4 regions of the Clostridium sp. YIM B02551 genome follow, and region 1 is predicted to be linked to each of the others. Evidence: riboswitches for the same ligand, from Rfam matches in the RefSeq annotation. Region 1 holds a riboswitch; each other region holds the start of a gene.
What was found. Region 1 has a riboswitch for S-adenosylmethionine ahead of L1S47_RS14095 (O-acetylhomoserine aminocarboxypropyltransferase/cysteine synthase family protein). Riboswitches for the same ligand answer to the same signal wherever they lie in the genome.
Positions count from the first base shown of each region.

Region 2: linked by a shared signal. The riboswitch ahead of L1S47_RS03325 (methionine ABC transporter ATP-binding protein) and the one ahead of L1S47_RS14095 (O-acetylhomoserine aminocarboxypropyltransferase/cysteine synthase family protein) in region 1 are both predicted to bind S-adenosylmethionine.
Region 3: linked by a shared signal. The riboswitch ahead of L1S47_RS13715 (PLP-dependent aspartate aminotransferase family protein) and the one ahead of L1S47_RS14095 (O-acetylhomoserine aminocarboxypropyltransferase/cysteine synthase family protein) in region 1 are both predicted to bind S-adenosylmethionine.
Region 4: linked by a shared signal. The riboswitch ahead of metF (methylenetetrahydrofolate reductase [NAD(P)H]) and the one ahead of L1S47_RS14095 (O-acetylhomoserine aminocarboxypropyltransferase/cysteine synthase family protein) in region 1 are both predicted to bind S-adenosylmethionine.

Region 1 covers NZ_JAKGTF010000011.1:61,424-66,507, reverse strand. The annotation lists gene thrS (threonine--tRNA ligase) at 1-409, shown strand, start outside; gene L1S47_RS14100 (homoserine dehydrogenase) at 451-1,662, opposite strand; gene L1S47_RS14095 (O-acetylhomoserine aminocarboxypropyltransferase/cysteine synthase family protein) at 1,717-2,994, opposite strand; SAM riboswitch class I at 3,152-3,285, opposite strand; gene L1S47_RS14090 (5-formyltetrahydrofolate cyclo-ligase) at 3,377-3,943, opposite strand; gene L1S47_RS14085 (ABC transporter ATP-binding protein) at 3,980-4,639, opposite strand; gene L1S47_RS14080 (ABC transporter permease) at 4,654-5,084, opposite strand, start outside.
Region 2 covers NZ_JAKGTF010000002.1:134,122-139,205, reverse strand. The annotation lists gene L1S47_RS03340 (D-alanyl-D-alanine carboxypeptidase family protein) at 1-988, opposite strand, end outside; gene L1S47_RS03335 (ComEA family DNA-binding protein) at 1,110-1,736, shown strand; gene L1S47_RS03330 (DUF350 domain-containing protein) at 1,816-2,019, shown strand; SAM riboswitch class I at 2,185-2,301, shown strand; gene L1S47_RS03325 (methionine ABC transporter ATP-binding protein) at 2,394-3,356, shown strand; gene L1S47_RS03320 (methionine ABC transporter permease) at 3,357-3,998, shown strand; gene L1S47_RS03315 (MetQ/NlpA family ABC transporter substrate-binding protein) at 4,032-4,838, shown strand; gene L1S47_RS03310 (hypothetical protein) at 5,014-5,084, shown strand, end outside.
Region 3 covers NZ_JAKGTF010000010.1:203,814-208,897, forward strand. The annotation lists gene L1S47_RS13710 (PLP-dependent aspartate aminotransferase family protein) at 1-748, opposite strand, end outside; gene L1S47_RS13715 (PLP-dependent aspartate aminotransferase family protein) at 754-1,914, opposite strand; SAM riboswitch class I at 2,000-2,116, opposite strand; gene L1S47_RS13720 (lactate utilization protein) at 2,216-2,857, opposite strand; gene L1S47_RS13725 (SEC-C metal-binding domain-containing protein) at 2,956-3,459, opposite strand; gene L1S47_RS13730 (CxxH/CxxC protein) at 3,574-3,732, opposite strand; gene L1S47_RS13735 (MBL fold metallo-hydrolase) at 3,749-4,540, opposite strand; gene L1S47_RS13740 (UDP-N-acetylglucosamine 1-carboxyvinyltransferase) at 4,558-5,084, opposite strand, start outside.
Region 4 covers NZ_JAKGTF010000003.1:46,161-51,244, forward strand. The annotation lists gene L1S47_RS04450 (hypothetical protein) at 1-529, opposite strand, end outside; gene L1S47_RS04455 (hypothetical protein) at 696-845, opposite strand; gene L1S47_RS04460 (helix-turn-helix transcriptional regulator) at 1,016-1,246, shown strand; gene L1S47_RS04465 (hypothetical protein) at 1,239-1,745, shown strand; gene L1S47_RS04470 (S-ribosylhomocysteine lyase) at 1,792-2,247, opposite strand; gene metF (methylenetetrahydrofolate reductase [NAD(P)H]) at 2,261-3,148, opposite strand; SAM riboswitch class I at 3,227-3,336, opposite strand; gene L1S47_RS04480 (hypothetical protein) at 3,438-4,004, shown strand; gene L1S47_RS04485 (MalY/PatB family protein) at 4,064-5,084, opposite strand, start outside.

The DNA of each region.
Region 1 (5,084 bases):
TAACAAGAAACTTCCATTTATAATTCATAGAAGTTCAATAGGTTGTTATGAAAGAACTTTAGCTATGTTAATAGAAAAATATGCTGGTGCTCTACCAACTTGGTTATCTCCAGTTCAAGCTAAGATACTTCCTATTTCTGATAAATATAACGATTATGCTGATGAAGTTGCTAAAAACTTAAGAGATAAAGGTATAAGAGTTGAGGCTGATTATAGAGCTGAAAAAATAGGTTATAAAATAAGAGAAGCTAGACTTGAAAGAGTTCCATACATCCTAATTGTTGGAGAAAAAGAAGAAGCAAATAAAGAAGTTTCTGTTAGAAGTAGAAAAAATGGAGAAGAGGGTGCTATTTCTTTAGAAGAGTTCAAGGTTAGAATAGTTAAAGAAGTAGATGAAAAAAGCATTTAATTCCATTATTAGAAAAGAAGAGACATGTGTCTCTTCTTTTTTTATGATACTTTGGGAAGTCTAGTATATGAATTTATTTTCCCTTCTTTAATTAATGTATTTAATAGCTTAATAATTTCTACTTCACTTTCTATTTCTAAGTAAAATGCTATTTCATCTTTTCTTTCACCAACTAATTGAGCTTTATTAAACTTCTCCCTAACAGCCTTTATGGCACTTCTCTTATCATTAGTTTTCATTCTTATAAGTAGTGAAGATTTGTCATAAGTCGTTTCCTTTATAATCACTTCTTCTTCATATTTTGTAGGGAGTTCCCCTCTTCCCTTTATTATATCTAAAATATCACTATATACAGCTGACGCAGTAGGTAACATTCCTGCACCTTTTCCAGTAAAGCTTACATCCCCAACTGCATCACCATGAAAAATAACTCCATTTACTTCATCATTTATTTGTGAGAATAAACTATCACCATCAATCAGTGCTGGTTCTACTGATGCATATACTTCATTTCTAACTTTTTTACTTACCGCAATTAACTTTATCTGATAACCAAGCTCCTTAGCATATATAAAGTCCTGTCTTTCTAATTCAGTAATTCCTTTGGTATTTATATCTTTCCAAGATATCTTTTTCTTGTAGGCTAAGGTTGATAATATTGCTAATTTTCTAGCTGCATCATATCCCATAACATCTGACTCTGGATTAGCTTCTGCAAATCCTTGCTTTTGAGCCTCTCTTAATGCTTTACTATAGCATAGGTTTTCTCTACTCATCTTAGTTAATATAAAATTTGTAGTTCCATTCAATATACCTGTTATGCTTTTTATTTCATTTCCTTCCAAAGATTCAAGCAAAGGCTTAAGTAATGGGATGCCTCCGCCTACTGAAGCTTCGAATTTTAGATTTACATCTTTTCTTCTTGCAAGGTCAATTAGCTTTCCCCCATACTCAGCTATTAAATCCTTATTTGCAGTTACAACATTTCGCCCTAAGCTTAAAGCCCTTTTCACAAATTCATATGCTGGATTTATTCCACCCATCACCTCAACAACTATATCAGTTTCTTTGCTAAAAAATTCTTCTGTATCTGCTGTTAGAATCTCACTAAATTTTTTATTTTTATGCTTTTCAAGGTTTCTTACCAAAATAGATACTACTTCTATATTCTCTAATTTATCTTTATTCTTTTCTAATAATTCAATTAATCCTGTTCCTACCACTCCATATCCTAATAAAGATATCCTAACCATTATAATATAGCCCTCCGTACAATTACTTATATAAAACGTTCATTTTTATAGAAATTATAGTGAATTTAAAGCCTGCTCAAAATCTCTTATTAAATCCTCAGTATCTTCAATACCAACAGAGATTCTTAAAAGATCTGGACTTACTCCACTTGCCTTTTGCTCCTCCTCTGAAAGCTGAGCATGAGTTGTACTTGCAGGGTGTAAAATATAAGTTCTTGCATCTCCTAAATTAACAACTAGTGTTGCAATTTCTAAGTTTTTGATAAGCTTCTTCCCTTCTTCTACTCCTCCTTTAATACCAAATGTAAGTACTCCACTCGCTCCACCCTTAAGGTATTTTTGAGCTCTTTCATATTGGGAGTTTCCCTCTAAGTATGGATAGTTAACCCAAGCAACTTTCGGATGAGCTCCTAAAAATTCTGCTAACTTTAGTGCATTTAAGGAATGTCTTTCCATTCTTAAATGTAGAGTTTCTAGTCCTAAATTAGTTAAAAATGCATTAAACGGGCTAGGTGACGCCCCTAAATCTCTTAATAACGTTACTCTTGCCTTAACTGCATATGCAGCCTTTCCAAAGGCTTCAATATATTTTATACCATGATAACTTGAATCAGGTTCTGTGAATTCTGGAAATTTTCCATTTGCCCAATCAAAATTTCCTCCATCTACTATAATTCCCCCAACTGCAACAGCATGACCATCTGAATATTTAGTTGTAGAGTGAACAACTACATTAGCTCCAAATTCAAAAGGATTGCACAAATATGGTGATGGTACTGTATTATCTACAATTAATGGTACCCCTATTTTTTTAGCTACTCTAGAAAACTTATCTAAATCTAATATATTCAAACCTGGATTCCCTATTATTTCTCCATATATAGCTTTTGTATTCTCTTTTGCTAAGGCTAGTATTTCCTCTTCACTTGCTTCAGTATCTACAAATGTGACTTCAATACCGAATTTTCTTAAGTTAATATTGAATAAATTAAATGTTCCTCCATAAAGAGCTGATGTTGATATAATATGGTCTCCTGCCTTGGCTATATTGGCTATTGCATAAAATATAGCTGCTTGGCCCGATGAGGTTGCTACTGCTGCAACTCCTCCTTGTAGTGCCGCATACTTTTCTTCATAGGCAGCTATAGTTGGATTACTTATTCTAGTATAAAGATGCCCTTCAGCTTCTAACCCGAATAGTTTTGCAACATGATCAGGATCTCCTTGTTGATAGCTAGTACTTTGAAATATTGGTAAAACTCTTGGTTCACCTGGATTCGGCTTATACCCTCCTTGTACCGCAATTGTTCCCAAACTAAAATTTTTACTCATTAAAAAAAGCCCCCTTTTTATTATCAGGTGGCCTCTTACCAAACATAAACAACTATCATCGTTACTGCTGCTTATCTTATAATAAAAAAGCTATTTCTACTATAAGATAAGTAGAAATAGCTAATAGAGCATAGTTAAATACGCAAAATTACTCTTTCTCTTATCTATCAGGATAACCAGAAATCAACTAAAAATTTCTGTACCTGCAGGATTTAGCACAATTCTAACTTAATGAATGTTAGCTGTTGCTAGGTTTCATAGGGCCAGTCCCTCCACCATTCTTGATAAAAGACCATCGATTATTTAATTAATTATATTATAATGGTAAAAAAATAAAATGCAACTATTTTTTTGAAAAATATTGCATTTCTATATTAATTATTTATAGAGTTTTACAATCAATTATTTCGTTCTCCGTGATAATATAATTAACTTTAATATCAAAGCTTTCTTGAGGTAATTCTTCTAAAACTTGAAGTGAAAATGCAAGTACTACTTTAGGAATATTTGGATTAGCTTTTTCTAAAAACTTATCATAATATCCTCCACCATAGCCTATTCTTTCCCCATTCTTTGTAAATGCTACTCCTGGCATTATTATTAAATCTAACTCTTCATCAAGTTCCTCATTAGATTCAGGTTCTAATATCCCCCAAAATCCAGGTTTCAATTCATCTATAGATTTTATTCTAATTACTTTCATTTCTTTATTTTTATTATCGATCTTAGGAACATAAACTCTTTTATTTTTTTCTAAAGCATCCTTGATTAAATTCATTGTATCAACTTCGTTTCCAAAACCCACAAAAATAAAAATACTGTTTGATAAATTATATAAATTAAAATTCACTAAAAATTCTTTAATTTTAATGTCGTATATTTTTTTTATGTCTGCATCAAGTAAATCTCTTATTTTAATTATATTTTCTCTAATTAGTTTTTTCTCCATAATTCAATCCTCATCTTTATGCTATTACGTGTTTAATTAGTCCTTTTCAACTATTTCTAGTATTTCTTTTTTAGATATGTTACTATTCACTTTTCTTTTAATTTTAGTTGGCTTATCAGTTAATATATAAATTTCATCTCCAAGTTCTAAGCATTCATCTATGTCATGAGTTACAAAAATCACAGTCTTTTTTTCTTCACTTTGGATAGTTTTAAAATCTCTTATAAGTTTATTTTTATTTTTAATATCTAGGGTTTTAAATGGCTCATCCATGATAATTATTTCTCCACCATAAGATAGTGCCCTTGCAAGACTAACTCTTTGTTTCATTCCCCCACTTAACTCTTTAGGATAGAAATTTAAATATTTATCTATCCCCATCATGGAAGTATACTTATAAATTAATTCTTTTCGCTCTTCTATTTTATACTTCTTTTTAAGAACAATTTCTATATTATCCTTAGTTTTAAGCCAAGGTATTAATCTATCTTCTTGAAAAACGAAACTTATTTCCTTTTCATCAAAGCCAGATACATTTCCCTGGTAATCCTTATCTATCCCAGAAATTATATTTAACAACGTACTTTTTCCACAGCCAGATGGTCCTAATATACATGTAATCTTTCCTTCTTGAAACTTCATAGAAATATCATCTAAGACTCGTAAATTGCCAAATTCTTTTATTACGTTTTCCAAATAAAAATCAACCATTAATTAAAAGTCCTCCATCTTTTAGTCATTAGTTTAATTATAGATTCTATAAATAAAACAAAAACAACTAAAATTACTATCCAACTAAAAACACCTGCAGTATTTAACTGCATTTTTTCCATTTGAATACTTGTCCCAACTCCATAGTTAGGTTGTCCTAGCACTTCCCCACCTATAACCATTTTTAAACATAATCCTATCACGGATGAAAGTACCCCAAAAACGCTTTTAGCCATACTTGGAATATAAATATATCTAATACTATCTGTTATTCCTACCTTGTACACCTTTGTCATAGAAATTACGCTCTTATCTATATCAACAATTCCTTGAATAACGGCTTCATAAATAACTGGAAATACAACGATTGAAGCAAGTAAAATAGGTGCCTTTTCATTTGTAAGCCAAATTAGAGCGAGTACAATTATTG
Region 2 (5,084 bases), on a different contig from region 1:
TATTTTCGATATCTAGTGATTTTGTAATTGAGCTTTCATCACCTTTCTTACACACATATGATATATCATCTGAAGCGAGTAACGGCATTGTAGTAGAATCATTAAAAGTATAATCAGATAACTTTTCACCTTTTGAATATAGTTTTACGAGACTGAAGTTATTGAATCCATATTCAAATAAGTTCTTTGCCTCTCTAAAATAATTATCTTTGCTTGATGAGTAAAGAAATGTTGCAACTAATCTTTGACCATCTTTTTCAGCAACAGCAGTATATGTATGTTTTGATGGAGTTGTATATCCGCATTTACCAGTGAGTGCATATTGATAAAAATATCTATTGTTTTTCATAATTAATTCATTTTTATTATCTGCCCAGTGGTTTTCCCCGTTTATATTAGATGCAGGAAATTCATATGCAGGTGTTCTAGAAATATCAATAAAAGTTTGATTCTTTGACACTTCTCTCATAATAAGTGACAAATCATAAGCTGTTGTCTTGTGACCATCTTCATAAAGTCCAGATGGATTTACAAAAGTAGTATTATTTGCACCTAATTCTTTAGCTGTTTTATTCATAAGCTCAACAAAAGCCTCACTTGAGCCAGAGACATGCTCAGCTAGTGCTTCAGCGCAATCATTAGCTGAAAGTAAGAGCATTCCGTATAATAAATCCTTAACGGTAAATACTTCACCCTCAATTAGACCGATTCGTGTTCCATCAACTGCAGTAGCACTTTTGGTTATGGTAACTTTTTCATCTAGCTTTGAATTTCTTAAAACTAATAAAGCAGTCATTACTTTTGTCGTAGAAGCTGGTGCAAGTGATTTCTCACTATTCTTACTGTATAGAATTTTTCCTGTAGTTGCATCCATTAGTACAACACCATCAGCTTCTAAATCAGGAACAGAAGGAGCTGCGCTTACATTTTTATTAAATATTAATGTAAAAGAAATCATCAATAGTAAAAAATAAGAAATTTTTCTCATAATATCCCCCATTATGTCATATTTCATAAAAATAAGTATAACAAAAATGTGGTCAAATTACTATATAAATGAGGAGTTTTTGTCAATAATTAATTATATATTAAAATTTAAGGAGGAAAACATGAGAATTACAAGGAAAGAAAAACTAATAGGAATCGTAATACTATTAATAGTTCTAACCTTAATTGCTGGAATATATACATATATAAATATTCCAAAGCCTTTATCAGATAAAGAAGTAGAAAATATGTTTGTAGAAGAAGATTCAAAAGACAATAAAACTACAACTACGGCTAAAAATAATGGTGGGAATATAGTTGTTGAAATAAAAGGAGAAATTAAAAGACCAGAAGTATATATAATGGAGAAAGGATCGATTATTAAAGATTTAATCTCAGAAGCTGGTGGGTTAACAGAGAAAGCCGATACAAAGAATATAAATTTAGCCAAAGAGCTTCAAAATCATGAGTGTATAGTCATAGGAAATATAGATAATAAGGCTCAGGGGAGTGAAGGTTCATTATCGTCTTCGTCGTTATCTGGAAAATCTCAAGATGGAATAATTAATATCAATACTGCAACAGAAGCTGAATTAGATACATTGCCAGGTGTTGGTAAAGTAATGGCAGGAAAAATAATAGAATACAGAGAAAAAAATGGAGGGTTTAAATCTATTGAGGAACTCAAAAAAATTGATAGAGTTGGTGAAGGAACGTTTGATAAATTGAAGGATAAAATTTCAATATAGAGATATATAATAAAAAAGCCTAGAAATTGGAAAGGATTTATATTAGAATTAAATTATATTATTCTAAGGGGGAGTATTTATGGACGTATTAGTAAATGTTGGTTTGAGTGTCTTATTTGGACTTGTTGGTATAGTTATTATGATGGTTGGATATATTATTTTTGACAAAATAATACCAGCAGATTTTAATAAAGAGCTAGAAAAGGGAAATTTAGCGGTAGCTATTGTGGTTGCTGGACTATTAATATCTATAGCTATAATTGTCTCAAAAGTAATAGCATAAACATAATAAACATAAAAATGAAAGTTTTAAAAATTTAAAGGTATTCATTTATAAAATTTAAAAATTTCGCTAAAAAATTAAAAATATCTAAAAAATTAAACATTTCTTATTGCATTTAATTAATATTTATATTATAGTAATAGCAGACAAATTAATATTAACGAATTCTTATCGTGAGCGGTGGAGGGACTGGCCCTGTGAAGCCCGGCAACCAACATAGGTTTCATTTAACTTGTGTATGGTGCTAATTCCTGCAGTTATTTTTTAACTGAGAGATAAGGGAGTAAATTGCAGTGGCTATTTTTCAGCGCTTGGGTTTATTCCCAAGCGCTTTTTATTTATCCGGATAACAAAGGACGCGTGGAGGTAGCTAAATGATTCAAATTAAAGGCTTAAGCAAAAGTTTTAATGAAACAGAAGTTCTTAAAGATATTAAATTAAATATTGAAGAAGGACAAATTTATGGTCTTATAGGCCACTCTGGAGCAGGAAAATCTACTCTATTAAGATGCATCAATGGATTAGAAACTTATGACTCTGGAAGTTTAACTGTTATGGGACAAGAAGTCTCAGAACTTTCAACTAAGGAAATTAGGGAATTTAGAAAAAACTTGGGGATGATATTTCAAAACTTCAATTTGTTACAAACAAAAAATGTATTTGACAATGTAGCACTTCCTTTAGAAGTTTGGGGATACAATAAAGCAGATATTAAAGAAAAAGTATATAGACTATTAGATTTAGTAGGGCTTAGTGATAAGGAAAAGAGTAAGCCATCTCAATTAAGTGGGGGTCAAAAACAAAGAGTTGCGATTGCAAGAGCGTTGGTGTTAGATCCTAAGATACTATTATGTGATGAGGCAACATCAGCACTAGATCCTAAGATGACAAAGGATATTCTATCATTATTGTTGAAAATCAATAAGGAACTAGGAATTACAATAGTAGTTGTTACTCACCAAATGGAAGTAGTTAAAGAAATATGTGAAAAAGTTGCGCTACTAGAAGGTGGAGTAATTAGAGCAGAAGGAAATGCAGAAGAATTATTCTTAAGACCTGGACTAAGCTTAAAGAAATTCTTAGGAGAAGAAGAAGAAGAAACCCTTCCTGATGTTGGGGTAAATATCAGACTATTCTTCCCAAGAGATTTAAGTGAAAATTCATTAATTACAAAGATGGCAAGAGAACTTAATATAGACTTTTCTATAGTATGGGGTAAACTTGAAAAATTTAGAGATGATGTATTAGGCAGCTTAGTTATAAATGTAAATAATGAATATAAAGAAAAAGTAGTTGAATACTTAAAGAATGAAAATATCAGCTGGGAGGTGCTATAAATGTGGGAAAGTATATTATTACCTGCAATTGAAGAAACACTTATAATGACGTTTTTTTCTACATTATTTGCAATAATAATTGGATTTATTCCAGCAATTATAATGATAATTACTGCACCTGATGGACTTAAACCCAATAAGGTTATATACAGTATATTAGACGGAATAATTAACATATTAAGAAGTTTACCATTTATTATTTTAATGGTAGTACTAGTGCCATTTACTAGAACTATAGTTGGGACAACTATAGGAATTAAGGGGGCTATTGTTCCATTAACTATATCAGCAGCACCTTTTGTTTCAAGAGTTATTGAGTCAGCACTTAGAGAGGTTGATAAGGGAGTAATTGAAGCAGCAAGATCTTTTGGTGCTAGCAATACACAAATAATTTTCAAGGTAATGCTTAAAGAAGCTATGCCAAGTATAATTTTAGGTATCACTTTAACAATTATAAGCATTGTAGGATACTCTGCTATGGCAGGTGCAATAGGAGGCGGAGGCCTTGGAAGTGCAGCTATTAATTATGGATATAATAGATTTGATAATCAGATAATGTTCTATACAGTAGTGGTATTAATTGTATTTGTTCAAGTATTACAAAGCTTAGGTAATTATATTTATAAGAAACAGGTAAAATAGATATATGATTTATAAAAACAAGGAGGACTTATTATGAAAAAAAGAGGATTATTATCATTAGTATTAGTAGGCGCTTTAGCATTAAGTCTAGCAGCTTGTGGAAAAAAGGCTGATGATAAAACTATAACAATTGGAGTTACACCAAAACCACATGAAGAAATAGTGAATGCTATTAAGCCATTAGTTGAAAAACAAGGATATACTTTGAAGATTGTTGAATTCAATGATTATAATACACCAAATACAGCACTTAATGACAAGGAATTAGATGCAAACTTCTTCCAACATCAACCATACTTAGATGAAGTAATGAAGAATAAAGGATATAAGTTAGCAACAGTAACTAAAGTTCATAGTGAATTAATGGCACTATATTCTAAAAAGGCTAAATCAATAAATGATTTAAAAGATGGAGCTACTATAGCTATCCCTAATGATGCAACAAATGGAGCAAGAGCATTAAAATTACTTGCAGCTAATAACCTAATCAAAGTTAAAGATGGAGAATTAATTTCAGCAAAAGATGTTACTGAAAATCCAAAGAACTTTAAGTTCAAAGAATTAGATGCAGCTCAATTACCAAGAACATTAGATGATGTAGATGCAGCTGTTATAAATGCAAATTATGCTTTAGATGCTGGACTAAATCCAACAGATAATGGATTAATAGCTGAAAAATCAGATTCAGAATTTGCTCAAAAGTATGCAAATATTTTAGTTGTAAGACAAGGTGATGAAAATAGTGACAAAATAAAAGTATTAAAAGATGCACTTAACTCACCAGATGCTAAGAAATTTATTGAAGATAAATATAAGGGTGCAGTAATACCTATGTTTTAATTAGAACATAATAGTAGCAGAGACAAATTGTCTCTGCTATTTATTTGCAAATATTTTACTGAGAATATAAATAAGGAATTTTATAATTTACATTTATTTAAACTTTTTGTAATTTGCTAATTAAAGGGTTTTGTAGTATATTTAAAGAATGTAAAATAGTAGGGAGGTAGCTACATTGAGTATTAATGAAGAAAAAGTAGAAGAAGTAATAGAGGACATAACTAAGGAATCGAAGGAAGAATCTGA
Region 3 (5,084 bases), on a different contig from region 1:
CTAATCTTACCTTTAAGGTTTTAATTCCCCTAAGTAATAACCAGCAATCCTGTGGTCCTAATATAGCCCCGAAAGAATTTTGAATTGCATATATTCTATCTGCTAACTCCTTATTTTTTGCTACTGCTAAACCACCAACTACATCACTATGCCCGCCTATAAATTTAGTTGCACTATGTACCACAATATCTGCTCCTAAGTCTAAAGGTTTTTGAAGATATGGTGACATAAAAGTATTATCTACTATAACAAGTATGTCCTTTTCTTTTGCTATTGAGATAGCTCCCTTTAAATCAGTTATCTTCAGTAATGGATTTGAAGGTGTTTCTAAAAATATTGCTTTTGTATTTTCTTTAATAGCCTTTCTTATATTATCTACATTAGAAGCATCTACAAAAGTAAATTCTATATTGAATCTGCTTAAAACTTTAGTAGTTATTCTATAAGTTCCCCCATAAACATCTTCACAAATTACTATGTGATCTCCTGCAGAAAATATTGATAAAACTGACGAAGTAGCTGCCATTCCTGATGAAAAGGCAAACCCTTTATATCCATTTTCAAGCTGTGCTATAGTATTTTCTAAAGCTTCCCTTGTAGGATTCCCACTTCTTGAATAATCATATTTCCCAAAGTTATCGATATCTCTTTGATGATAAGTTGATGCTTGATATATTGGTATACTTAATGCCCCAGTTTCTTCATCTATTTCGTTGCCATTATGAATTAATTTTGTTCCAAATCTCATTTATATCACCCCAACGCATATTCTAAATCTTCAATTAAATCATTAACATTCTCAATTCCAACTGAAAGTCTAAGAAGTGTTTTTGTTACCCCAAGTTTTTCTTTTATTTCATCTGGAACCTCTGCATGTGTCTGAGTTTGAGGATATGTAATCAAACTCTCTACTCCCCCCAAGCTTTCTGCAAAAGTTATAACCTTTACTTTCTTTAATACCTTTGCTACATCCTCAACGCTTTTAACTTTAAATGAAATCATTGCTCCAAAGCCTGTAGCTTGCTTTTTAGATATTTCATATCCCTTAGATTCTGGGAGCCCCACATAAAATACCTCTTCTATCTTTGGATTCTTCTTTAAGAATTCTGCGATTTTTATAGCATTTTCCTGACTTTTCTCCATTCTTATATGAAGAGTCTTAATACCTCTTAATAAAAGCCATGAATCAAATGGTGATAATGTTGCCCCAGTAGATTTATGATAAAATCTTAGTTTTTCATCTATTTCCTCATCATTAGTAGCTATGAAGCCTGCTAGTGTATCATTGTGTCCTCCCAAAAATTTAGTTCCACTATGGACTACAATATCAGCTCCTAAGTTTAATGGTTTTTGGAAATATGGCGTTAAAAACGTATTATCTACTATTACCTTAAGTCCCTTTTCTTTTGCTATTTCAACTATTGCTTTTATATCAGCAACCTTCATCATAGGATTTGATGGAGTTTCAACAAAAATTGCTTTAGTATTTTCTTTTATATTATTTATTACATCCTTTAGATCTGTAGTATCAACAAATGTATGTTGAATTCCAAATGGTTCATAAATATCTCTAAATAGCCTAAAAGTACCTCCATATAAATCATCTGAAACTATAATATGATCTCCTGCCTTAAACAAATTAATTATAGCGGTTATGGCTGCTACCCCTGTAGAAAAACCAATGCCCCATTTAGCTCCTTCTAACTTAGCAACCGTACTCTCTACTTCTTCTCTCGTTGGATTCTGAAGTCTAGAATAATCATATCCAGTACTCTCATTTAAACCCCCATGTTTAAATGTAGCTGTTTGATAAATTGGAAAACTTATTGACCCTGTTAATGGATCAAAGCCTTTATCTCCATGTACTGCTGTCGTTTCAAATCTTAATACGTTTTTTTCACACTCTCCACACATATATAATGCCCCCTTAATATTTTTGGAAAATAAAAAATGCCAGAGAATAAACCCTGACATTGTGATAAACAGCAACAGAAATCTATTCTCATCTACCAGTTAATTAAAACTGCAGGAATTAGCACCAATACATAAGTTAAATGGAACCTACGCTGGTTGCTGGGCTTCATAGGGCCAGTCCCTCCACCTCTCGTGATAAGATTATAAAATTATTATTTAATTTATAAGTATTATATACACCTTTTGGTTTTTTTGTCAAACCTTTTTTAGAAATCCTAAAATATATATCTTGAATTCTATCCTAATATCCAAGCTCTTCATTTAGGAAAATTACGTGAATTCTATCCTTATTCCCTTGGCTTTTTATCACTGTATATTCTCTACAGAGTCTATCTGGAGATTTACAATCCATGCAATAACCAACTCTTGCGCAAGGTGTAGCCTTATTAAGCCTTTTAGCATTTGCTGGAGCTGAAACTGTTCTGTTTCTCTTTATTGCCTCATCTAAGTCCTTAACTATTTTATTAATTCCTGCTACTATTATTACCTTATCTGGTCCATATAACATCGCAGCTACCCTATTACCATTTCCGTCAACATTATATATTTCACCACTTTCAGTTATTGCATTGGAGCTAGCAAAATATGCATCACTAAAAAATGATTGTCTAAATATATTTTTTATTTCTTCTCCTGTTAAGCCTTCCTTATATCTATCTAAAAAATCATATCTACCACTTCTTAAGTGTTCTATTATTCCAGTTTCAAAAAGTGTCATTGACCCACCACAAGCTACTTTTGAACCTTCTTTAACAATTTCCTTGATTTTATCAATTAACTCTTCCTTAGAATTTACAAGGTACCCATTAATATTGTTTTTATTTAATGCATCAATTACTCTCTCAATTTTTTTCTCTTTAACATAGCTTATATTACTATCCATAACTATCACCCTCCTAATGATATTATTATAACACCAAAATAAATCCAAAAAAAATAAGAAATCCCTTTAAGGATTCCTTATTTATAATTACCTTTATGTTATTTTCCTGCTCCACAGCATTTCTTATATTTCTTTCCGCTTCCGCATGGGCAAGGATCATTTCTTCCTATTTTATTTTCATTTCTTACTGTTTTAGAATCTTTGTATTTTCTAGCTATTTCTTCTCTCTTTTCAACAGAGAAAATTCCATCCCATTGTGGTAACTCATACAAATATTCAGCCTTAGCATCTAACATATTAAAGTATAAGTTTTCAAAATCTATGTCAAAATTTAATTCTTCTTCTGCAGTAATTTTTTCTAAATCAAATGGAGTCTTTAAACTATCATTAATACCATCTACAAATCCCATTACAAACTCATTAGATGCATTAAATTCTTTAGCTAAAGCTTCTATACTTAGTTTGGCTACTTCATTATGATTAGCTAGTAACTTTCTGTATATTCTAGTTTCTATATCGCTATATTCTTCCCAAAAAGCTTCTTCTCCTCTTGTTTTAACGTATTCCACAACCATATCGGTCCATTGTTTGTAAAGACTCATTTTATCTTCTCCTCTTCCTTAATTATGTTTATTATAGGACTTTTATAAACTTAATCAACTGCTCCGATCAAAATCCTATGAAAAATTATACTAAAGCTTATATGTAATAGCAAGTTATCCCTGTTTTTCCAAAGAATAGCTAGCATCTTTTTTACAAAAACTACATATTCCTTCTTGAACTTTCTCCAAGATTGGAAATGTTTCTTTCTCTACAATGAATTCGTCTAAAGCTTCATCTATATGTTCCTCACAAGCTAATATTTTATTATCCATATAGTTTTCTCTCCTTTTAGAATTCTATATAATTACTAGGTCTATGTCTTTCAGCAATTGCAACTCCAAGATCTACATTTACCTTAATGTTGTTTTCATTAAGCACATTAATTACTGTTTGATATGCTAAATCAGGGTGATTATTTGTATTACTTAAGTGACCTAAAAATAAATTCTTGAGTTTTCCATTAGAAAATAAATCTACTATCGCTTTGCCACAATCTTCATTTGATAAATGGCCTATTTCACTTAAAATTCTTCTTTTTAGAACATAGGGATATGGTCCATACTTTAACATCTCAATATCATGATTGCTTTCTAGTAGTATTACCTCAGAATCTCTTATATTATCCCTTATTTCCTCTGTAAATGTTCCAAAGTCAGTTGCCACACTAGCTTGCTTTCCTTTAGAAAAGAAGGTATATCCAACTGGTCCTGCTGCATCATGTGGAATATTAAATGACTTAACACTAATATCCTTTATTTCTACAGTAGTTCGCTTGTCCATCACTCTTATATTATGTTCTTTTATTTTTCCTAAACCAGACTCCATTGCACACCAAGTAGAATCATTTGCGTAGATTGGAATATCATATTTTCTAGATATTACTCCAACCCCTTTAATATGATCTGTGTGCTCATGGGTTATAAATATCCCATCTAATTCTTTTGGACTTTGCCCTATGGATTCAAGAGCTTCATCTATCTTTTTTCCTGGAAGACCTGCATCTACCAAGATTTTTGCATTTTCTGAACCAACGAAAATTGAGTTTCCGCTGCTCCCACTATACAGTGAACAAAAAATCATCTCTTGTTCCCCCAATTTTATTCAGTTTCTATTCTTGTTATTTGGGCTCCTAGTGCTTTAAATTTTTCTTCAATATGAGGATACCCTCTATCTATATGTTCTATACTTAATATTTCTGTTTTTCCCTCTGCTATTAATCCTGCAATAACCATAGCTGCTCCAGCTCTAAGGTCTGTTGCTTTAGTTATAGCTCCTGTTAATTTCTTAACTCCATCTATAATTGCAGTTCTTCCTTCAACCTTTATATTTGCTCCCATTTTCTTAAGCTCATCTATATGCTTATGTCTGCTTTCCCATATAGATTCTGTAATGATACTTCTTCCAGCTACTGAACTTAATAAAGTTGACATTGGTTGCTGAACATCTGTTGGGAATCCTGGGTATGGTGCAGTTTTTATATTTACACCTTTTAACGGTCCCTCTACATAAACTCTTACTGAATCGTCACCCTCTTCTACCTTAGCACCCATCTCAATAAGTTTTGCTGAAATAGACTCTAAGTGCTTAGGAATAACATTCTTTACCAATACATCTCCTTCTGTAG
Region 4 (5,084 bases), on a different contig from region 1:
TTGACTCTCCTTCAAAGAATCCAAAGCCTTTTCCTTCTCTAAGTGCGAGTAAATCTAAAACTGAAAACACTGATAGTAATAAAATCAATGTATTTACTAATTGCATATTTAAAAGTCCATTTATAAATATACCTGCTAGAAATGTAATAAATAACTTCATACCTTTATCAGTATATCCTTCATATATATGTCCAAAACCTGGGATAATTGAAAGTATTATTCCTAATAAATTTTTATTTCTTTGAGAGAAATTAGTTTCCTCTTCTAAATTAATAATTCCTCTATTTATATAGTCTGCTGACATAAATGCATCCACTGCTGAAAACACCCATACAATAAATGCAAAATGATCAAATAAATTGTTTATGCCTCCAAAAAAATTATAATTCCCAAATCCATGCTCTCTGCCACCAATGGATAAAACCATAGTACTTAATAAAAATATTATTCCTCTATTATAAAGCCCTAAATAAAAATGGCCTCCGCCTGGTAACAGGGAGTATATAAATGCCTTGCCCTTACTTTTCATACTTATTACCTCCTTTACTTTATATATTTATAATAGTTCTATTTTCTTAATAAAATTATATATATCACCTTAAGTTTTTCTTAATATAATATATGATACAAAAATCACACAGAATTATAGCCTAGGTAAACTAACTATTACCTAGGCTATAACTTATGTTCAAAAATTAAAAATGTGGATCTATTTCATCCCTTTGTATTCTTTTTAAATCTTTTAATCTTAAATGAGTTTCTTCCATTATTTTATCCCAACTCTCACCTGCTATTAGTTTTTCTTTTGCTATTTTATATAATTCTTTTTCCTTCTCATTAAGCATACAATCACTCCTTTATTATTTATCAGATTTATTTTTCTCAATAATTATAATTTTATAATTTAAAATTTAATGTTGTTTATAATGCACAAAATGTATTGTATATTTGACATTTTGAATTATATATAATACAATTTATTTATACCAATATTTAACTGGAGGTAATATACGAAATGGCTAAGCCTAAAATATTCAAAACTAATTTGAAGGTTTTAAGAGCTGAAAAAAATATAACACAAGAAAAGCTTGCCGAAGATATAGATGTGTCTAGAGGAACAATATTAGAAATTGAACGAGGCACTTTTAATCCATCATTAAAATTAGCTTTTAAAATAGCTCAATATTTTGATAAAAGAATTGATGATATCTTTGAATTATTACAGGAGGATATGGAAGATGAATAAGTATTTAGTAATCATAGGACTTGCAATTATTTGTATTATTGTTAACTTCGCTGTGGAATTATTTATTAAAGAAAAAGACGAGAGAGAAACCCAAGCTTTCCTTGACTCTCTTAAACTCACATGTATATTTACAATTTTTATTTTTGGACTAATTATAACTAATAAATTAATTCACTCTGTCCAAACATTTGACGTAAAAGAGATAGGCTGGATTCTTATTTCAAGTTCGCTTATTCTTTTATTAAGTTATCAAATAAAAACTAAAACCGATTTTAGTTTTCCTAAATTAATTAAAATAAACAAAACAAATAAAAACAGTATTAGGATATCTTTATATATATTTTCATTTTTATTTTTGGCTTTTGTTATCTTTGCAATATATATAAATAGCAATTCTTATGCTCTATACTTAAAAAGTATATTAGGAACTATAGCATATATTTCTGTTTCGATTGTGCTATATATATTAGCATTCTTAAAAAAGAATAAAATATTTTAAAATAAAAGACTTAAGGCATAATAAATACCTTAAGTCTTTATTTTATTTATTCACCAAAAACATTTAATGAAAAACCATTTTCTAAAACTTTTTTAGCATATTCTTTAGCACCAAAGAGTGATAAATCTTTATAGTTTCCACATTGAAATTCATTTCTTGCTGGAATTTCATCTGCAACTAATACTTTTTTAAGTGCCGCTTCTAAAGCTGGTTTAACTTCTGCTGGTTCTCTATCTCCCCAAACTATTAGATAAAATCCTGTTCTGCATCCCATTGGAGATAAATCAATTATTCCATCTAATTCTTCTCTTAATAGTCCTGCTAAAAGATGTTCTAATCCATGAATTGATGCAGTTGGGATAGCTTCCTTATTAGGTTGTGTAAATCTTAAATCGAATTTAGTAACCTTGTCTCCTAAACTACCATCTAAAGTCTTAGCCTTTCTAATATAAGGTGCCTTTACTATTCTATGATCTAATTCAAAACTTTCTACTTTTTCCATTTTGTTTCCTCCTTTAAATAACTGCCTTTTCATTTAAGGTATTAATTATAGTTCCTATATTCTCTGTTATTCTTCTTGCTACTAATGGATTATTCATGGTATATAAGTGTATACCCCTAACTCCTGATGATAATAGATCAACTATCTGCTCTACTGCATATGCTATTCCTGCATCTCTTAAAGCTTCAGGGTTATGCTCATATTTGTCCATCATTCTTAAGAATTTAGCTGGTAACTGTGCACCACAAAGGCTACTAATTCTCTCGATTTGCTTTTTATTCACTACTGGCATTATTCCTGCCTCAATAGGAACATTAATTCCTTCTTTATCTGCTCTCTCAAGAAAATTATAAAAGATTTCATTGTTAAAAAACAACTGATAAACTAAGTGTTCAGCACCATTATCTACCTTTTGCTTAAGTCTCTCTATATCAAGCTCTAAATTCCTGCATTCTATATGGCCTTCCGGATAACAAGCAGCACTAACCCCAAAATCTCCTTGATCTTTAATGTGTTTAACTAATTCATAAGCATATGAAAATTCCCCATTATTAGTTTGACCCATTGGAATATCTCCTCTAAGTGCAAGGATATTATTAATATTATTCTTCTTCAAGTCATTTAGAATATTATTGATATCTTCTTTTGTAGATCCAATGCACGTTAAGTGTGCAAGTGCCTCAATACCATATTTATTCTTTATTAGTGAAGATAATTGAGTAGTTTTATTATCTACAGTACTCCCACCAGCTCCGTAAGTTACTGATATAAAGTCTGGTTTTAATTCCCCAAGATTTTCTAGTGTTGTGTATATTGTTTCAAGTGAAGATGTAGTTTTAGGTGGAAAGATCTCAAAAGAATAAACTACCTTTCTACTTTCAAAAATATCCTTAATAAACATATAAATACCCCCTTAAAAAAATAAAAACCTAAAGGATATTACCTTTAGGTTTATATAACGCGATTTCCCCAAATAATATCCTTATCTTCCAGTTAAACACTGCAGGAATTAGCACCCACTAAGTCAAATGATAACTTATAGGTTGCTGGGTTTCATTGGGCCAGTCCCTCCACCACTCTAGATAAGTTTGAATAAATTATACACTATGATGGTAATATTGTAAATATTTTTTTATTACAATAATACTGATATAATATACTTATTACTTAACTACAGGAAGGGTTAATATATGAGCGAAAATAATAAACATAAAGGTACAGAAGGCACTAAAGGTTCAAAAAAAGTAAACATTAAACTACTATTAAACAGCTTTGCATTATTATCAATATTAATCATAGTTTATTTAGGTGGAGTTATGAGTGAAAGCGTTGCAACAGATACACCTATAGATTCTATTACAAAAACTACGTCTAAAAAATTCGATGATAAGTCTATAAAAGTTGATAAAATAATATCAACAAGCGATAATATAATTGGTTTTTATGAGTCCCAAAATTCAACTGGTATTATTGAATTTGATAGGCATAAATTCCTCTATAATAGGTTTGTTCCTACTAAACAATATGAGTCAACTACTAAAATTAATACTCAAACTATAGGAAAATACTTTATTGTATTTGGAGATTTTTCAAATACTAATGTTAGTAAAATCAAAATAACCTCAAATTCAAAAACAGAAGAGGCAGAAATATCAAATGGAAAAGATTTTGCAGTATTTAACCTTGCAAGCGAAAATTCAACTGCTACCTACGTGTTGATAGACAAAGATGGAAATACTATTTCTGAAATTAAATAACAGAAATATATGTCTAATTATAAAGGGAATTCAGTATTTACTGAGTTCCCTTTTTTAACTTAATCTGTTTTTTTATTTTCTTTTAAAGCTTTCTCAATTCTATCCATAGCCCTAACTAAAGTATCTCTTGTACATCCAAAGTTAAGCCTTAAAAATCCTTCCTCGCCAAAATCCTTTCCATCTGAAAGAATAACTTTAGCCTTTTTATATAGAAACTTATATGGATCCTTAATACCTGTTTCTCTAAAATCTATCCAAAGCAAATACGTTCCTTCCACCGGAGTTAATTTTAATTCTGGTAGTCTACTTTTAAATTCTCTCTCTAAAAATTCTAAATTACCTTTTAGATATTCTAGTAATTCTTTTCTCCAAGACTCTCCATTTTTATATGCTTCTTTACATACTACATAGTTTAAAACTCCTGGATGTGGCAGCAATCCTTCTGAAGCTCTTAGGAACTTATTTCTTAATTCTGTGTTTGGTATAACCCCAAAGGCTATTGGTATTCCCGGTAGGTTATATGTTTTTCCTGGACTCATAAGAGTTATGCCTTGAGATACTTTATCTCCTAGTGACACTAACGGTATGTGCTTTCCCTCAAATATAAGCTGACAATGTATTTCATCAGAACATAGGATTAGCCCATGCCTTTCACAAAATTCTGCTAAATCCCCTAACTCCTCTTTAGAAAAAACTCTTCCTACTGGATTATGTGGATTGCATAATATAAATAGTTTAGTATCTTCTCTTATTGATTTCTCCATTGCTTCAAAATCAAAAGTATATTTACCCTGTTCTCTCTTTAACGGAACTTCTATTACTTCTCTATTAACATTTACAGGTGCTTTTCTTATGTTAGGATATACAGGTGTATTTATCATTACAGAGCCATCAATCATTTGACATACTACATTTATAGTTGGCACAATACTTGGAAGCCACACTATCCAAGATTCTTTTATCTCTGTGTTATATTCTTTTTTAAAATATTCTACTATAGTTTCTACTAGCTCTTTATCAGGTTTCGTGTATCCAAATATACCATGCTCAATTCTATTTTTTAAAGCCTTTATTATGGGT